2 linked regions of the Streptomyces collinus genome follow. The protein of the gene in region 1 interacts with the protein of each later gene in a pairwise test. Links are inferred from orthologs where the notes say so. Each region holds a gene or a part of one and is shown on either strand. Other genes may lie near its edges. The genes, in order: RFN52_RS16570 and ndk.

What was found.
Region 2: the proteins of RFN52_RS16570 (region 1) and ndk interact in binary tests that used the Escherichia coli proteins (3 or more experiments, as listed by UniProt). The link is inferred for Streptomyces collinus from one-to-one orthologs.

What each region holds. Positions count from the first base shown.
Region 1 is NZ_CP133771.1:3,690,023-3,696,038, forward strand. The notes cover bases 2,157-4,981. They hold RFN52_RS16570 (5-formyltetrahydrofolate cyclo-ligase), read left to right. Parts: upstream 2,157-3,207; coding sequence 3,208-3,756; downstream 3,757-4,981. Other genes in these bases: galU (UTP--glucose-1-phosphate uridylyltransferase GalU), read right to left, coding at 2,157-3,039; RFN52_RS16575 (penicillin acylase family protein), read right to left, coding at 3,807-4,981. Also shown: RFN52_RS16550 (MogA/MoaB family molybdenum cofactor biosynthesis protein), read right to left, coding at 1-180; cyclic pyranopterin monophosphate synthase MoaC, read right to left, coding at 177-686; molybdotransferase-like divisome protein Glp, read right to left, coding at 768-2,108; more of galU, read right to left, coding at 2,113-2,156; more of RFN52_RS16575, read right to left, coding at 4,982-6,016. UniProt on the Escherichia coli protein: Involved in the removal of 5-formyltetrahydrofolate.
Region 2 is NZ_CP133771.1:3,006,520-3,012,469, reverse strand. What follows is about bases 1-2,759. They hold ndk (nucleoside-diphosphate kinase), read left to right. Parts: upstream 1-1,052; coding sequence 1,053-1,466; downstream 1,467-2,759. Other genes in these bases: RFN52_RS13575 (rod shape-determining protein), read left to right, coding at 1,743-2,759; RFN52_RS13585 (DUF4233 domain-containing protein), read left to right, coding at 631-987; folC (bifunctional tetrahydrofolate synthase/dihydrofolate synthase), read left to right, coding at 1-625. Outside these bases: more of RFN52_RS13575, read left to right, coding at 2,760-2,762; rod shape-determining protein MreC, read left to right, coding at 2,907-3,854; rod shape-determining protein MreD, read left to right, coding at 3,868-4,542; mrdA (penicillin-binding protein 2), read left to right, coding at 4,691-5,950. UniProt on the Escherichia coli protein: Major role in the synthesis of nucleoside triphosphates other than ATP. The ATP gamma phosphate is transferred to the NDP beta phosphate via a ping-pong mechanism, using a phosphorylated active-site intermediate.

The sequences.
Region 1 (6,016 bases):
GGCGTCGACACCGGCGCGCAGGGCCGCCTCGACCGGGTCGCCGTCGGGGACGACCTGGGGGCCGTCGACCTGGAAGCCGAAGCGTTTCAGGCCGTCGGAGACCATCGGGCCGCCCTTGTCCTCGTAGATCCCGGCGGCGGCCCGGTTGGAAGCCGTGATCACCAGAGCGCGATACGTCATGCCCGGCTCCAGTCGCCCGACTTGCCGCCCGTCTTCTCCTCCACCCGTACGTCCGTGATGACCGCTCCCTTGTCGACCGCCTTGACCATGTCGATCACGGTGAGCGCGGCGACGGAGACCGCGGTGAGGGCCTCCATCTCGACACCCGTGCGGTCCGTCGTCTTCACGGTGGCGAGGATCTCCACGGCGTCGTCCGCGACCGACAGGTCCAGTTTCACACCGGACACCGACAACGGGTGACAGAGCGGGATCAGATCGGGGGTGCGTTTGGCGCCCATGATCCCGGCGATCCGCGCGGTCGCGAGGGCGTCGCCCTTGGGGACGCCCTCGCCGCGCAGCAGCTCGATCACGCGGGGCGAGACGAGGACACGTCCGCTGGCGCGGGCGGTGCGCGCGGTCACGTCCTTCTCCGACACGTCGACCATGCGGGCGGCGCCCGCCGCGTCGATGTGCGTCAGCCGGTCCTGGGTGGGGCCGTCCTGCGGGGGTGGGTCCTGCGTGCTCATGCTGTGTGGCGCTCCCGGTCCGGGCCCGTCGCGGTGCGGCGCAGGGCCTGTTGTGCGCGACACGGTACCCCCAACCAGCGGCTATCCGCCGAGCAGGACCACCTCGACCTCGGTGCCCGGCTCGACGGACTCGGTGTCCTCGGGGACGGCGATCAGGGCGTCCGCGTGGGCGAGGGCGGCGACCAGGTGGGATCCGGCGCCGCCGACCGGGGTGACCTCGCCGTCGGCGTAGGTGGCGCGCAGGAACTGGCGGCGGCCCTTCGGTGAGGTCAGCGCCTTCTCCGCGGCCAGGGTCGCCCGGGTCGTGGGGCGGTGGACGTCCTCCAGGCCCATGAGGGTGCGGATCGCGGGGCGGACGAAGAGTTCGAAGGAGACGTACGACGACACCGGGTTGCCGGGCAGGGCCAGCAGCGGGGTGTGGTCGGGGCCGATGGAGCCGAAGCCCTGGGGCTTGCCGGGCTGCATGGCGAGCTTGCGGAAGTCGATGCCGCTGCCGGGCTCGTCCTCGTCGCCGACGTGCGACAGCGCCTCCTTGACCACGTCGTACGCGCCGACGCTCACGCCGCCCGTGGTGACCATCAGATCGGCGCGGACCAGCTGGTCCTCGATGGTGGAGCGCAGGGTCTCGGCGTCGTCGGCGACGGCGCCCACGCGGTAGGCGATGGCGCCGGCGTCGCGGGCGGCGGCGGTGAGGGCGAAGCTGTTGGAGTCGTAGATCTGACCGGTGCCCAGTTCCGTGTCGGGCTGGACGAGTTCGCTGCCGGTGGAGAGCACCACCACGCGCGGGCGCGGGCGGACCCGGACGGTGCCGCGGCCGATCGCGGCGAGCAGGGCGATCTGGGGCGGCCCGAGGACGGTGCCGGCCTCCAGGGCGCGGTCGCCGGCTTTCACGTCGCTGCCCTTGGCACGCACGTGCGCGCGGGCCTCGGCCGGGCGGTACACGTGCACGTGCCCGGTGGCGCCCTCGGGGCCGAGGCTGCGGGCGCGCATGCCGCGCACCGGGCCCTCGCCGAGCCCGCCGTCGGTCCACTCGACGGGCACGACCGTCTCGGCGCCCGGCGGCAGTGGGGCGCCGGTCATGATGCGGGCGGCCTGGCCGGGGCCCACGTGCAGCAGTTCGGCCTGGCCCGCGGCGACGTCCCCGACGACCTCCAGGGCCGCCGGGAACTCCTCGCTCGCGCCCGCGATGTCCGCGACCCGTACCGCGTAGCCGTCCATCGAGCTGTTGTCGAAGGGCGGCAGGGACACCGGCACCGTGATGTCCTCGACGAGGACACAGCCCTGGGCGTCGAGCAGGTGCAGCTCGATCGGCTCCAGGGGCCGGACGGTGGCGAGGATGTCCTCCAGGTGTTCGTCCACCGACCACAGGTGGTCGGGGCCGAAGTGGTCCTGGCCGGTGACGTGGGGCGCGGCGCTGCTCAACGGACTACATCTCCTCGGCTACGTAACTGCGAAGCCAGGTCCGGAAGTCCGGGCCCAGGTCTTCACGTTCGCATGCGAGTCGGACAATGGCACGCAGGTAGTCGCCGCGGTCGCCGGTGTCATAGCGGCGGCCCTTGAAGACGACGCCGTGCACGGGGCCGCCGGTCTTCTCCTCGGCGGTAGCCGCTGATGTATACGTCTCGGCGAGCTGCTGGAGGGCGTCGGTGAGCTGGATCTCGCCGCCGCGGCCGGGCTCGGTCCGGCGCAGTATCTCGAAGATGTGCGGGTCGAGGACGTAGCGGCCGATGATGGCGTAGTTGGACGGGGCGTCGGCCGGGTCGGGCTTCTCGACCAGGCCGCTGATCTGGACGACGTCGCTGTCCTCGGTGGTCTCCACGGCCGCGCAGCCGTAGAGGTGGATCTGCTCCGGGGCGACCTCCATGAGCGCGATGACGCTGCCGCCGCGCTGCTCCTGGACCTCGACCATGCGCTGCAGCAGGGGGTCGCGGGGGTCGATCAGGTCGTCGCCGAGGAGGACGGCGAAGGGCTCGTCACCCACGTGCGGGGCGGCGCACAGGACGGCGTGGCCGAGGCCCTTGGGGTCGCCCTGGCGGACGTAGTGCATGGTCGCGAGGTCACTGGACTCCTGCACCTTGGCGAGACGGCTGGCGTCGCCCTTCTTCTGGAGGGCCGACTCCAGCTCGTAGTTGCGGTCGAAGTGGTCCTCCAGGGGGCGCTTGTTGCGGCCCGTCACCATGAGGACGTCGTCGAGACCCGCGGCGACGGCCTCCTCGACCACGTACTGGATCGCGGGCTTGTCCACGACCGGCAGCATCTCCTTGGGAGTGGCTTTGGTGGCCGGCAGGAACCGGGTGCCGAGGCCTGCTGCGGGAATGACAGCCTTGCTGATCCGAGGGTGCAACTGAGTCATGTCGGCCACCCTATCCGGTGCCTTTGGATGGAATCTGCGGCTCCGGTTCATAGGCGCTCATATGAGCGTATTGCCATAGTTCGGGAGCAACCATTGAGGCCTATCGCACGTCCGGGCGAGCCTGACAAGCGGAGTTTGCGGCGCGAGATCCTCGCGGTGAGGAACAGGTTGACGGCGGATGACCTGCGGGAAACGTCGGCAGCGCTGGCCGGGCGGGCGCTGGAGCTGCCCGAGTTGGCGCGGGCCGGGACGGTGGCCGCGTACGTCTCGGTGGGGAGCGAACCCGGGACGCTCGCGCTCCTGGACGCGCTGCGCGCCCGGGGCGTGCGCGTGCTGCTGCCGGCCCTGCTGCCCGACAACGACCTGGACTGGGGCCCGTACGAGGGCGAGGGCTCCCTGGCGCGGGTGCAACACGGCAGCAGGATGGCCCTCTTCGAACCCGCCGGCGAGCGCCTCGGACCCGACGGCGTGACCACCGCCGACGCCGTGCTGCTGCCCGGCCTCGCGGTGGACGCGCGCGGGATGCGGCTCGGCCGGGGCGGCGGCTCCTACGACCGGGTCCTGGCACGGCTGGAGCGGGCGGGGGCGTATCCCGCCCTGGTGGTGCTGCTGTACGACTCCGAGGTCGTCGGGCGCGTCCCCGCCGAGCCGCACGACCGGCCGGTGGACGCGGTGGTGACACCGGCGGGGGTGCGACGCTTCCGGCCGGGGTCCTGACGCCGAAGGGCCCTCCACCCGTACGCGTGGAGGGCCCTTCGTTCACCGGTTCACGGTCTCAGCACCAGCTTGTCGGCCGTGCTCTTCTCGACCGCCTGGTCCGAGAAGGACCAGTCCAGCAGTTCGCCGGCGGCCCACTTGTCGGTCTGGTCGACGTAGTGCGCGTTGTAGGCGTGCCCGGAGGCGCCGGTGAGGTTGATCCACTTCGACTTGTCGAGGTCGCCGAGGTTCACCACCATCCGCATGGACGGCACCCACACCACCCCGTAGCCGCCGGCCGCGTTCCAGCCGGTCGCGTTGACCGTGGCCTCGCCGCCGCCGAGCTCCCATGGGCCGCGGTTGAGGGCGTACTGGAGGAAACCGGGGCCCGCGGTGCCGAGGGTCTGGTTCTTCAGGAACAGGCGGTGCAGCCGGCCCCAGCTCCAGGAGTCGATGTCCTTGCCGAGCTTGGCGGTCAGCTCCCAGCGGGCGTCGATCATGGCCCGCTTGAACAGCTGGTCGCGGTTGTGGGCGGCGGGACGGGTGCGCACCTCGGGGGTCGTCCACCAGTCGCTGTCCGGCTGGTTCATGAGCTTGCGCACCACCTCGAACCAGCGGTCGCCGCCGTCCGGCTGCGCCTGGTCGGGGTCGCGCTGGCCGCACTCGCGGACCTTCCGGGCCTCGTCGGCCGGGCCGGTGGTGTTGACCGGATCGACCCACAGGCACTGGCCCTTGGGCCGCAGCTCCTTGGGCAGCTTGTTGCCGAAGGCGAGCTTGAGGACGTTGCGCCACACCGCGTTGAAGTAGGCCGCCGCCGCGGAGTCGGCGTCCTGGGTGTAGTCCCAGCCCTCCAGGAGCTTCTGCGCCTCGCGGACGTCCTTGTTCCCGGGGTCGATCTTCAGCAGCGTGGGCACCAGCAGCCGGGCGATCTCGCTGCTGTTGTCCAGCTGCATCTGGCGCATGTCGTCCGTGGAGATCTTGCCGCCGTCCTTGATCTTCGACTGGATCAGGTCGGTGATCCGCTGGCTGCGCGCGCCGTAGCCCCAGTCCGCGGTGAGCGTGTAAGGGTACTTGCCCGGGTCGATCACGGCCTGGTTGGCGGTGACGATGTAGCCGCGCTCCGGGTCGTACTCGTAGGGCAGCGCGTCCTGCGGGATGTAGCCGCTCCAGCGGTACTTCGGGTCCCAGCCCGGCGCCGGGATGGAGCCGTCGTCGCCCTTCTGGCGCAGCGGGATCTTCCCCGGCAGCGTGTAGCCGATGTGGTTCTCGGTGTCGGCGTAGATCAGGTTCTGCGAGGGCACCTCGAACTGCGCGGCGGCCTTGCGGAAGTCGGTCCAGTTCTTCGCCTTGTTCATGGCGAAGACGGCGTCCATGGTGGTGCCGGGCTGCAGGGCGGTCCAGCGCAGCGCCACGCCGTAGCCGTCGCCTCTGTCGGGTGCGGCGGTGTCGACGGTGGCCTTCCTGCCGACCTTGACGAGCTCCTCGTCGCGGTCGGACAGCAGGGGCCCGTTGTTGGTCTCGCGGACGACGATCTTCTTCGGCGAGCCGCCGGCGACCTTGATGGTCTCCTCGCGGGTCTCGAAGGGCTTGACCTTGCCGTCGTAGAGGTAGCCGTTGCCGGTGATCTTCTCCAGGTAGAGGTCCGTGACGTCCACGCCGGAGTTGGTCATGCCCCAGGAGATGTTCTGGTTATGGCCGATTATCACGCCCGGCATGCCGGCGAAGGTGTAGCCGCTGACGTCGTACTGGCACGCGCCGGAGACGCTGCGGCAGTGCAGGCCCATCTGGTACCAGACGGACGGCAGGGAGGGCGACAGGTGCGGGTCGTTGGCCAGCAGCGGCTTGCCGGTGATGGTGTGCTCCCCGCCGACGACCCAGGAGTTGGAGCCGATGCCGTCGCCGTTCACGCCGACGGCCGGAGGGAGGTCGTCCAGGACGTTGGTGAGGCCGCCGAGCTGGCTGTCCAGGCCTGCGGTGCCCGAGGCGCCGGAGGCGGTGCCGCCCGCGCCGGAGGCCGTGCCCGAGCCGGTGCCCTGGGTGCCCGCGGTTCCGGCGGAGGCTCCCGCGGTGCCGCCGGTGCCGTTCGCGCCGGACGTACCGCTCGTGCCGGACGTGCCGCCCTGCTCGAACGCCCCCGTCAGCTCGTCGTACTGGCCCTCCTGGACGATCGCCTTGTTCCGGCCGTACGGGTACTGCGGGTACAGGTCGGCGATCTGCTTCGGGCCGAGGCGGCTGGTGAGCAGGGCGCGGTCGATCTCGTCCTGCATGTTGCCGCGCAGGT
Region 2 (5,950 bases), 680 kb from region 1 along the record:
CGGCGGGCAGCTGGTGACGCTGCGCGGGCTCGGCGGCGAGTACCCCGAGGTGTACCTGCCGCTGCACGGCGCACACCAGGCGCACAACGCGGCCGTCGCGCTCGCCGCCGTCGAGGCGTTCTTCGGCGTCGGTGCGCAGCGGGCCGACGCACTGGATCCGGACACGGTCCGCAAGGCCTTCGCCGCCGTGGCCTCGCCGGGCCGACTGGAGGTCGTGCGCCGGTCGCCGACGGTCGTGCTGGACGCCGCCCACAACCCGGCCGGTGCCCGGGCCGCGGCCGAGGCGATCGGCGAGGCGTTCCAGTTCAGCCGCCTCATCGGCGTGGTCGGCGCGAGCGGCGACAAGAACGTCCGGGGGCTGCTGGAGGCCTTCGAGCCGGTGTTCGCCGAGGTCGTCATCACGCAGAACTCCAGCCATCGCGCGATGGACGCCGACGAGCTCGCCGGTATCGCCGTGGAGGTGTTCGGCGAGGAGCGCGTCCAGGTCGAGCCGCGGCTGCCCGACGCCCTGGAGGCGGCCATCACGCTGGCCGAGGAGGAGGGCGAGTTCTCCGGCGGTGGTGTGCTCGTCACCGGTTCCGTCATCACCGTCGGCGAGGCCCGACTGCTCCTGGGGAGGGGCTGAGTCCCGTGCGCACGCTCTGTTCTTCGACCCTGATCGGCGAGTTCTTCGTCATCGGGTTCGCCGGTCTGGTCGCCATGAAGGACCCCGACCTGTCCATGACGACCGTGTGGACGGTCAGCGGCATCGCGATGTTCCTGTGCCTGGTGCTGTGCGGCCTGGTGACGCGCCCGGGCGGGGTCGTCCTCGGCTGGGCGCTGCAGATCGCGCTCATCGCGTCGGGGTTCGTCGTCCCGAGCATGTTCTTCCTGGGGGCGATCTTCGCGGCCCTGTGGTGGGCGTCGGTGCACTACGGCCGGAAGGTGGACGAGGCGAAGGCGAGATTCGCGGCCCAGGCGGGCTCCTCCACACCTGACGCTGCGTAACAGCCGCCCTGACACGCCGGGTAACCTCGTCCCACCGCTAAACCTTTACCTACAAGGAGCCCGTCGTGAGCCAGCGCACCCTCGTCCTCCTCAAGCCCGACGCCGTCCGTCGCGGCCTGACCGGCGAGATCATCAGCCGCATCGAGCGCAAGGCGGGCTGGACGATCACCGCGCTGGAGCTGCGCACGCTGGACCAGGAGACGCTGGAGCAGCACTACGGCGAGCACAAGGGCAAGCCCTTCTACGAGCCACTGGTGGAGTTCATGGCCTCCGGCCCGGTCGTGGCGCTGATCGTCGAGGGTGAGCGGGTCATCGAGGGCGTGCGCGCGCTGGCCGGCCCGACCGACCCGATCGCCGCCGCCCCCGGCTCCATCCGCGGTGACTTCGGCGTCATCGTCCGGGAGAACCTGATCCACGCCTCCGACTCCGAGGAGTCCGCCGAGCGCGAGGTGAAGATTTTCTTCCCCGGCCGGGCGTAGCGCCCGCACCTCACCAGCACATTCGGCAGGTCCGGGGTCCCCACGCCCCCGGACTTTGCGGCATATGCGTGGCGATCGAGGGAACGATGGTCCCCGAACGCCCGTCTCCAGAAGCGAATGCGGACGGCATCTGCTGACAATGGCGGAGACCCTCCCGCAGTGTTCGCGAAGGCGCGTCTACGATGGAAGCCTTCACGTCACAGCACCCACCTTTGCCTACCTGAAAAGCCCTCAAAAGCCAGTGGGAAGGCCAGACGAATCCTGATGGGGAACTCAATGTCGTTCATCGGCCGTGACATGGCTGTCGACCTCGGGACCGCCAACACGCTGGTGTACGTCAGGGGTCGCGGGATCGTACTCAATGAGCCGTCCGTCGTCGCGATCAACACCAACACCGGTGGCATCCTCGCGGTCGGCGCCGAAGCGAAGAAGATGATCGGGCGCACGCCCGGCAACATCGTTGCCGTGCGTCCGCTGAAGGACGGCGTGATCGCCGACTTCGAGATCACCGAGCGGATGCTCCGCTACTTCATCCTGAAGATCCACAAGCGGCGGTATCTGGCTCGTCCGCGGGTCGTCGTCTGTGTGCCCTCGGGCATCACGGGCGTCGAGCGCCGCGCCGTCATCGAGGCGTCGTCCCAGGCCGGCGCCCGCCAGGTGCACATCATCGAGGAGCCCATGGCCGCGGCCATCGGATCCGGCCTGCCGGTCCACGAGGCCACGGGCAACATGGTGGTCGACATCGGCGGCGGCACCACGGAGGTCGCGGTCATCTCCCTCGGCGGCATCGTCACCGCCCAGTCCATCCGCGTCGCGGGCGACGAACTGGACAACGCGATCATCCAGCACATCAAGAAGGAATACTCCCTCCTGCTGGGTGAGCGCACGGCCGAGCAGATCAAGATCACGATTGGTTCGGCGTACGACCTCGACTCCGACGAGCACACCGAAATCCGCGGCCGGGACCTCGTCTCCGGGCTGCCGAAGACCGTGGTCATCTCCGCCGCCGAAGTCCGCAAGGCGATCGAGGAGCCGGTCAACGCGATCGTCGACGCCGTCAAGACGACCCTCGACAAGTGCCCGCCGGAGCTGTCCGGCGACATCATGGACCGAGGAATCGTTCTGACCGGCGGCGGAGCGCTGCTGCGGGGTCTCGACGAGCGGCTGCGCCGGGAGACCGGCATGCCGATCCACATCGCCGAGGACCCGCTGGACAGCGTGGCGCTCGGATCCGGAAAGTGCGTCGAGGAGTTCGAGGCGCTCCAGCAGGTGCTGGACGCCCAGCCGCGCAGATGACATAACTCTTCGATTCCGCCGTACGGGACGATCTCCTCTCGTACGGCGGATCGTTGATATAGAGGCATAAGCTCCCACAAAGCAGCCCCTCGGGTTTCCCTGGGGCTTCCCGAATTCCTATGAGGAAGGGCACGGCCGCCGCACGTGAGGGACACACGAGAGAGCCGGCTGCTCCTGGTGCTGCTGATCGCCATCGCGTTCGCGCTGATCACGGTGGACATCCGCGGCGGGGAGGACTCGCCCGTCGACGGTGCCCGGCAGGGCGCGGCAACGGTCTTCGGCCCGATCGAGAGCGGCGTCTCGGCCGCGGTCGACCCGATCGGCAACGCGGTCTCCGCCATTCGCGACTCCGGGGAGCGGCACGACCGGCTCGCCACGCTGGAAGCGGAGAACGCGGCCCTGAAGGCGCGACTCGGCAGCGACGACCGCAGCCGCAGCCGCCTCAAGCAGCTCGACAAGATGCTGAAGATCGCCGGCCAGGGCCAGTACGGCATCAAGGGCGCCGAGGTCATCGCCATCGGAGCCGCGCAGGGCTTCTCCTGGACCATCACCATCGACGTCGGCGCCAACGACGGCATCAAGCGCGACATGACCGTCCTGAACGGGGAAGGGCTCGTCGGCCGCGTCACCACCGTCGGGCCCAACACCGCCACGGTCCTGCTGGCCAGCGACCCCGACTTCACGGTCGGCACCCGGATGGAGTCCGGCGACGAGCTCGGCTTCGCCTCCGGGCAGGGCGACCGCCCGCTGCGCGTCGAACTCCTCAACGGCAAGGCCGAGGTGAAGAAGGGCGACCGCCTGGTCACCTTCGGCTCCCAGGCCGACCGGCCGTTCGTGCCCGGCGTGCCCGTCGGCGTGGTCTCCCGCGTCGACCCCTCCGGCGGCGGCCTGACCCGCACGCTCTACGTCACGCCGTACGCCGCCTTCACCAAGCTCGACATCGTCGGTGTCGTCGTCGAGGCCCCGAAGAAGAACCCACGTGACACGGTGCTCCCGCCCAAGCCCAAGCCCACCCCGAGGCCGACGGTGACGGTGACCGTGACGCCGTCCCCCGAGGCGCCCGTGGACGGCCAGAACCAGCAAGAGCAGTAGGAGCTGTCACCCCATGCGCGTCAACCGGATCCTGCTCTCCTCCGCCCTGGTCGTCGTCGCCCTGGTGATCCAGGTCAGCGTCCTCGCCCGCCTGCACCTGCCGGGCGCCGTGCCCGACCTGTTGCTGCTCACCGTGCTCGGCCTCGCGCTGGTGTACGGGCACGTGGGCGGCGCCCTCGTCGGCTTCGGCGCGGGCCTGCTCGCCGACCTGGCCCCGCCCGCCGACCACGCCGCCGGGCGCTACGCCCTGGTGCTGTGCGTCATCGGCTACCTCGCGGGCCTGGTGAAACCCGAGACGGGCCGGCTCAAGTCCGCGACCGGCCCCATGGCCGTGGTGTTCGCCGCCGCAGTCGGCTCCACCCTGCTGTACGCCGGGGTCGGCGCCCTCGTCGGGGACACCGCCGCCCGCCATGTGGGCCTCGGCAGCCTGCTGTTCACGGCCGCCCTGTACGACCTGCTGCTCGCCCCCTTCGTCGTGCCGGGGATCATGGCCCTGGCCCGGCGCGCCGAGAACGATCCGCTCGCCGAGTCGACCTCGGCCGCGGCCAAGGCCACGGACTTCTCCTCCGGCTGGCTCTCCGGCGGCACCGGACTGAAGATCGGCAGCCAGCGCAACGGGCTGCGTGTGAAGGCCGCCCGGGCGCGGATGGCACGCGCCGGGCGCATCAAGGGGGTCAAGCGGCTGTGAGTGCAGGGAAGTTCACTCGAACGGGTCGGTCCCGTAGGAACGCCGGCTCGTGGGCCGGGCGTTCATCACTCGACGCCGCACACACATGCCCCGGCAGACCGCCGGCTCCGCACACCCGTACGCGCACCGAGAGGGGGAGGCAGCCGCAGTGACCAACATTCCCGAGACCGGCCGGAACTCACGTGTCCAGATCCGGCTCGTCGTCATCCAGGTCCTCGTCCTCTCCCTCCTGCTCACCCTCGGCGGGCGCCTCTGGTACCTCCAGATCCGCGAGGGCGCCGCCTACGCCAAGGAGGCCTCGGGCAACCACGTCCAGCAGGTCGTCCAGCCGGCCGTCCGCGGCTCGATCCTGGACGCCCGCGGCGTGGCCCTCGCCGACAACGAGACGCGGCTGGTGGTCTCCGCCTCGCGCACCGACCTGCTGAAGATGAAGGACGACGGCAAGGAAGTCCTCACCAAGCTCGCCAAGGTCCTGGGCATGACGCCCAAGGAGGTCCAGGAGAAGGTCCGGCTGTGCGACGCCGAGACGCCGCAGCCCTGCTGGAACGGCTCGCCCTACCAGCCCATCCCCATCACCGACGAGGCCACCGCCAAGCAAGCCCTCCAGATCCGCGAGCGCGCCGAGGACTTCCCCGGCATCACCGCCGAGCCTGAGGCCGTGCGCCGCTACCCGAGCCCCGGCAAGGCCAACACCGCCCAGGTCCTCGGCTACCTCTCGCCGGTCACCGACGAGGAGATCAAGAAGGCGCAGAACAGCAACTCGCCGTATCTCCGCTCCGACCAGGTCGGCCGCTCCGGCCTGGAGCGCCAGTACGACAAGGCGCTGCGCGGCAAGGCCGGCGTCACCCGCTACGAGGTCGACAACCTCGGCCGCGTCATCGGCCAGGCCGAGGCCGACCCGACCCACCCCGGCGACAACCTCGTCACCAGCATCGACTCCCGGGTCCAGCGGATCGCCGAGTACCAGCTGAACGAGGCGATGAAGGAAGCCCGCAAGCAGCACGACCGGAACACCGGCACCAACTACAAGGCCGACTCCGGCGCCGTCGTGGTGATGGAGGCCAAGACCGGCCGCGTCGTCGCCATGGCCTCGAACCCCACGTACGACCCGAACGCCTGGGTGGGCGGCATCTCCGCCAAGGACTACGCGCGGCTCACCGGCAAGAGCTCCAACTACCCGCTGCTCAACCGCGCCATCCAGGGCCAGTCGGCGCCCGGCTCCATCTTCAAGGTCATCCCGACGGCCGCCGCGGTCAACGCCGGTTACTCCTTCAACGGCCCCTACGAGTGCTCCAGCTCGTACTCGATCGGCGGCCAGGTCTTCAAGAACTTCGAGTCCAAGGGATACGGCCCGATCAGCCTCGGCCGCGCCCTGGAAGTCTCCTGCGACACGGTCTTCTACCGGCTC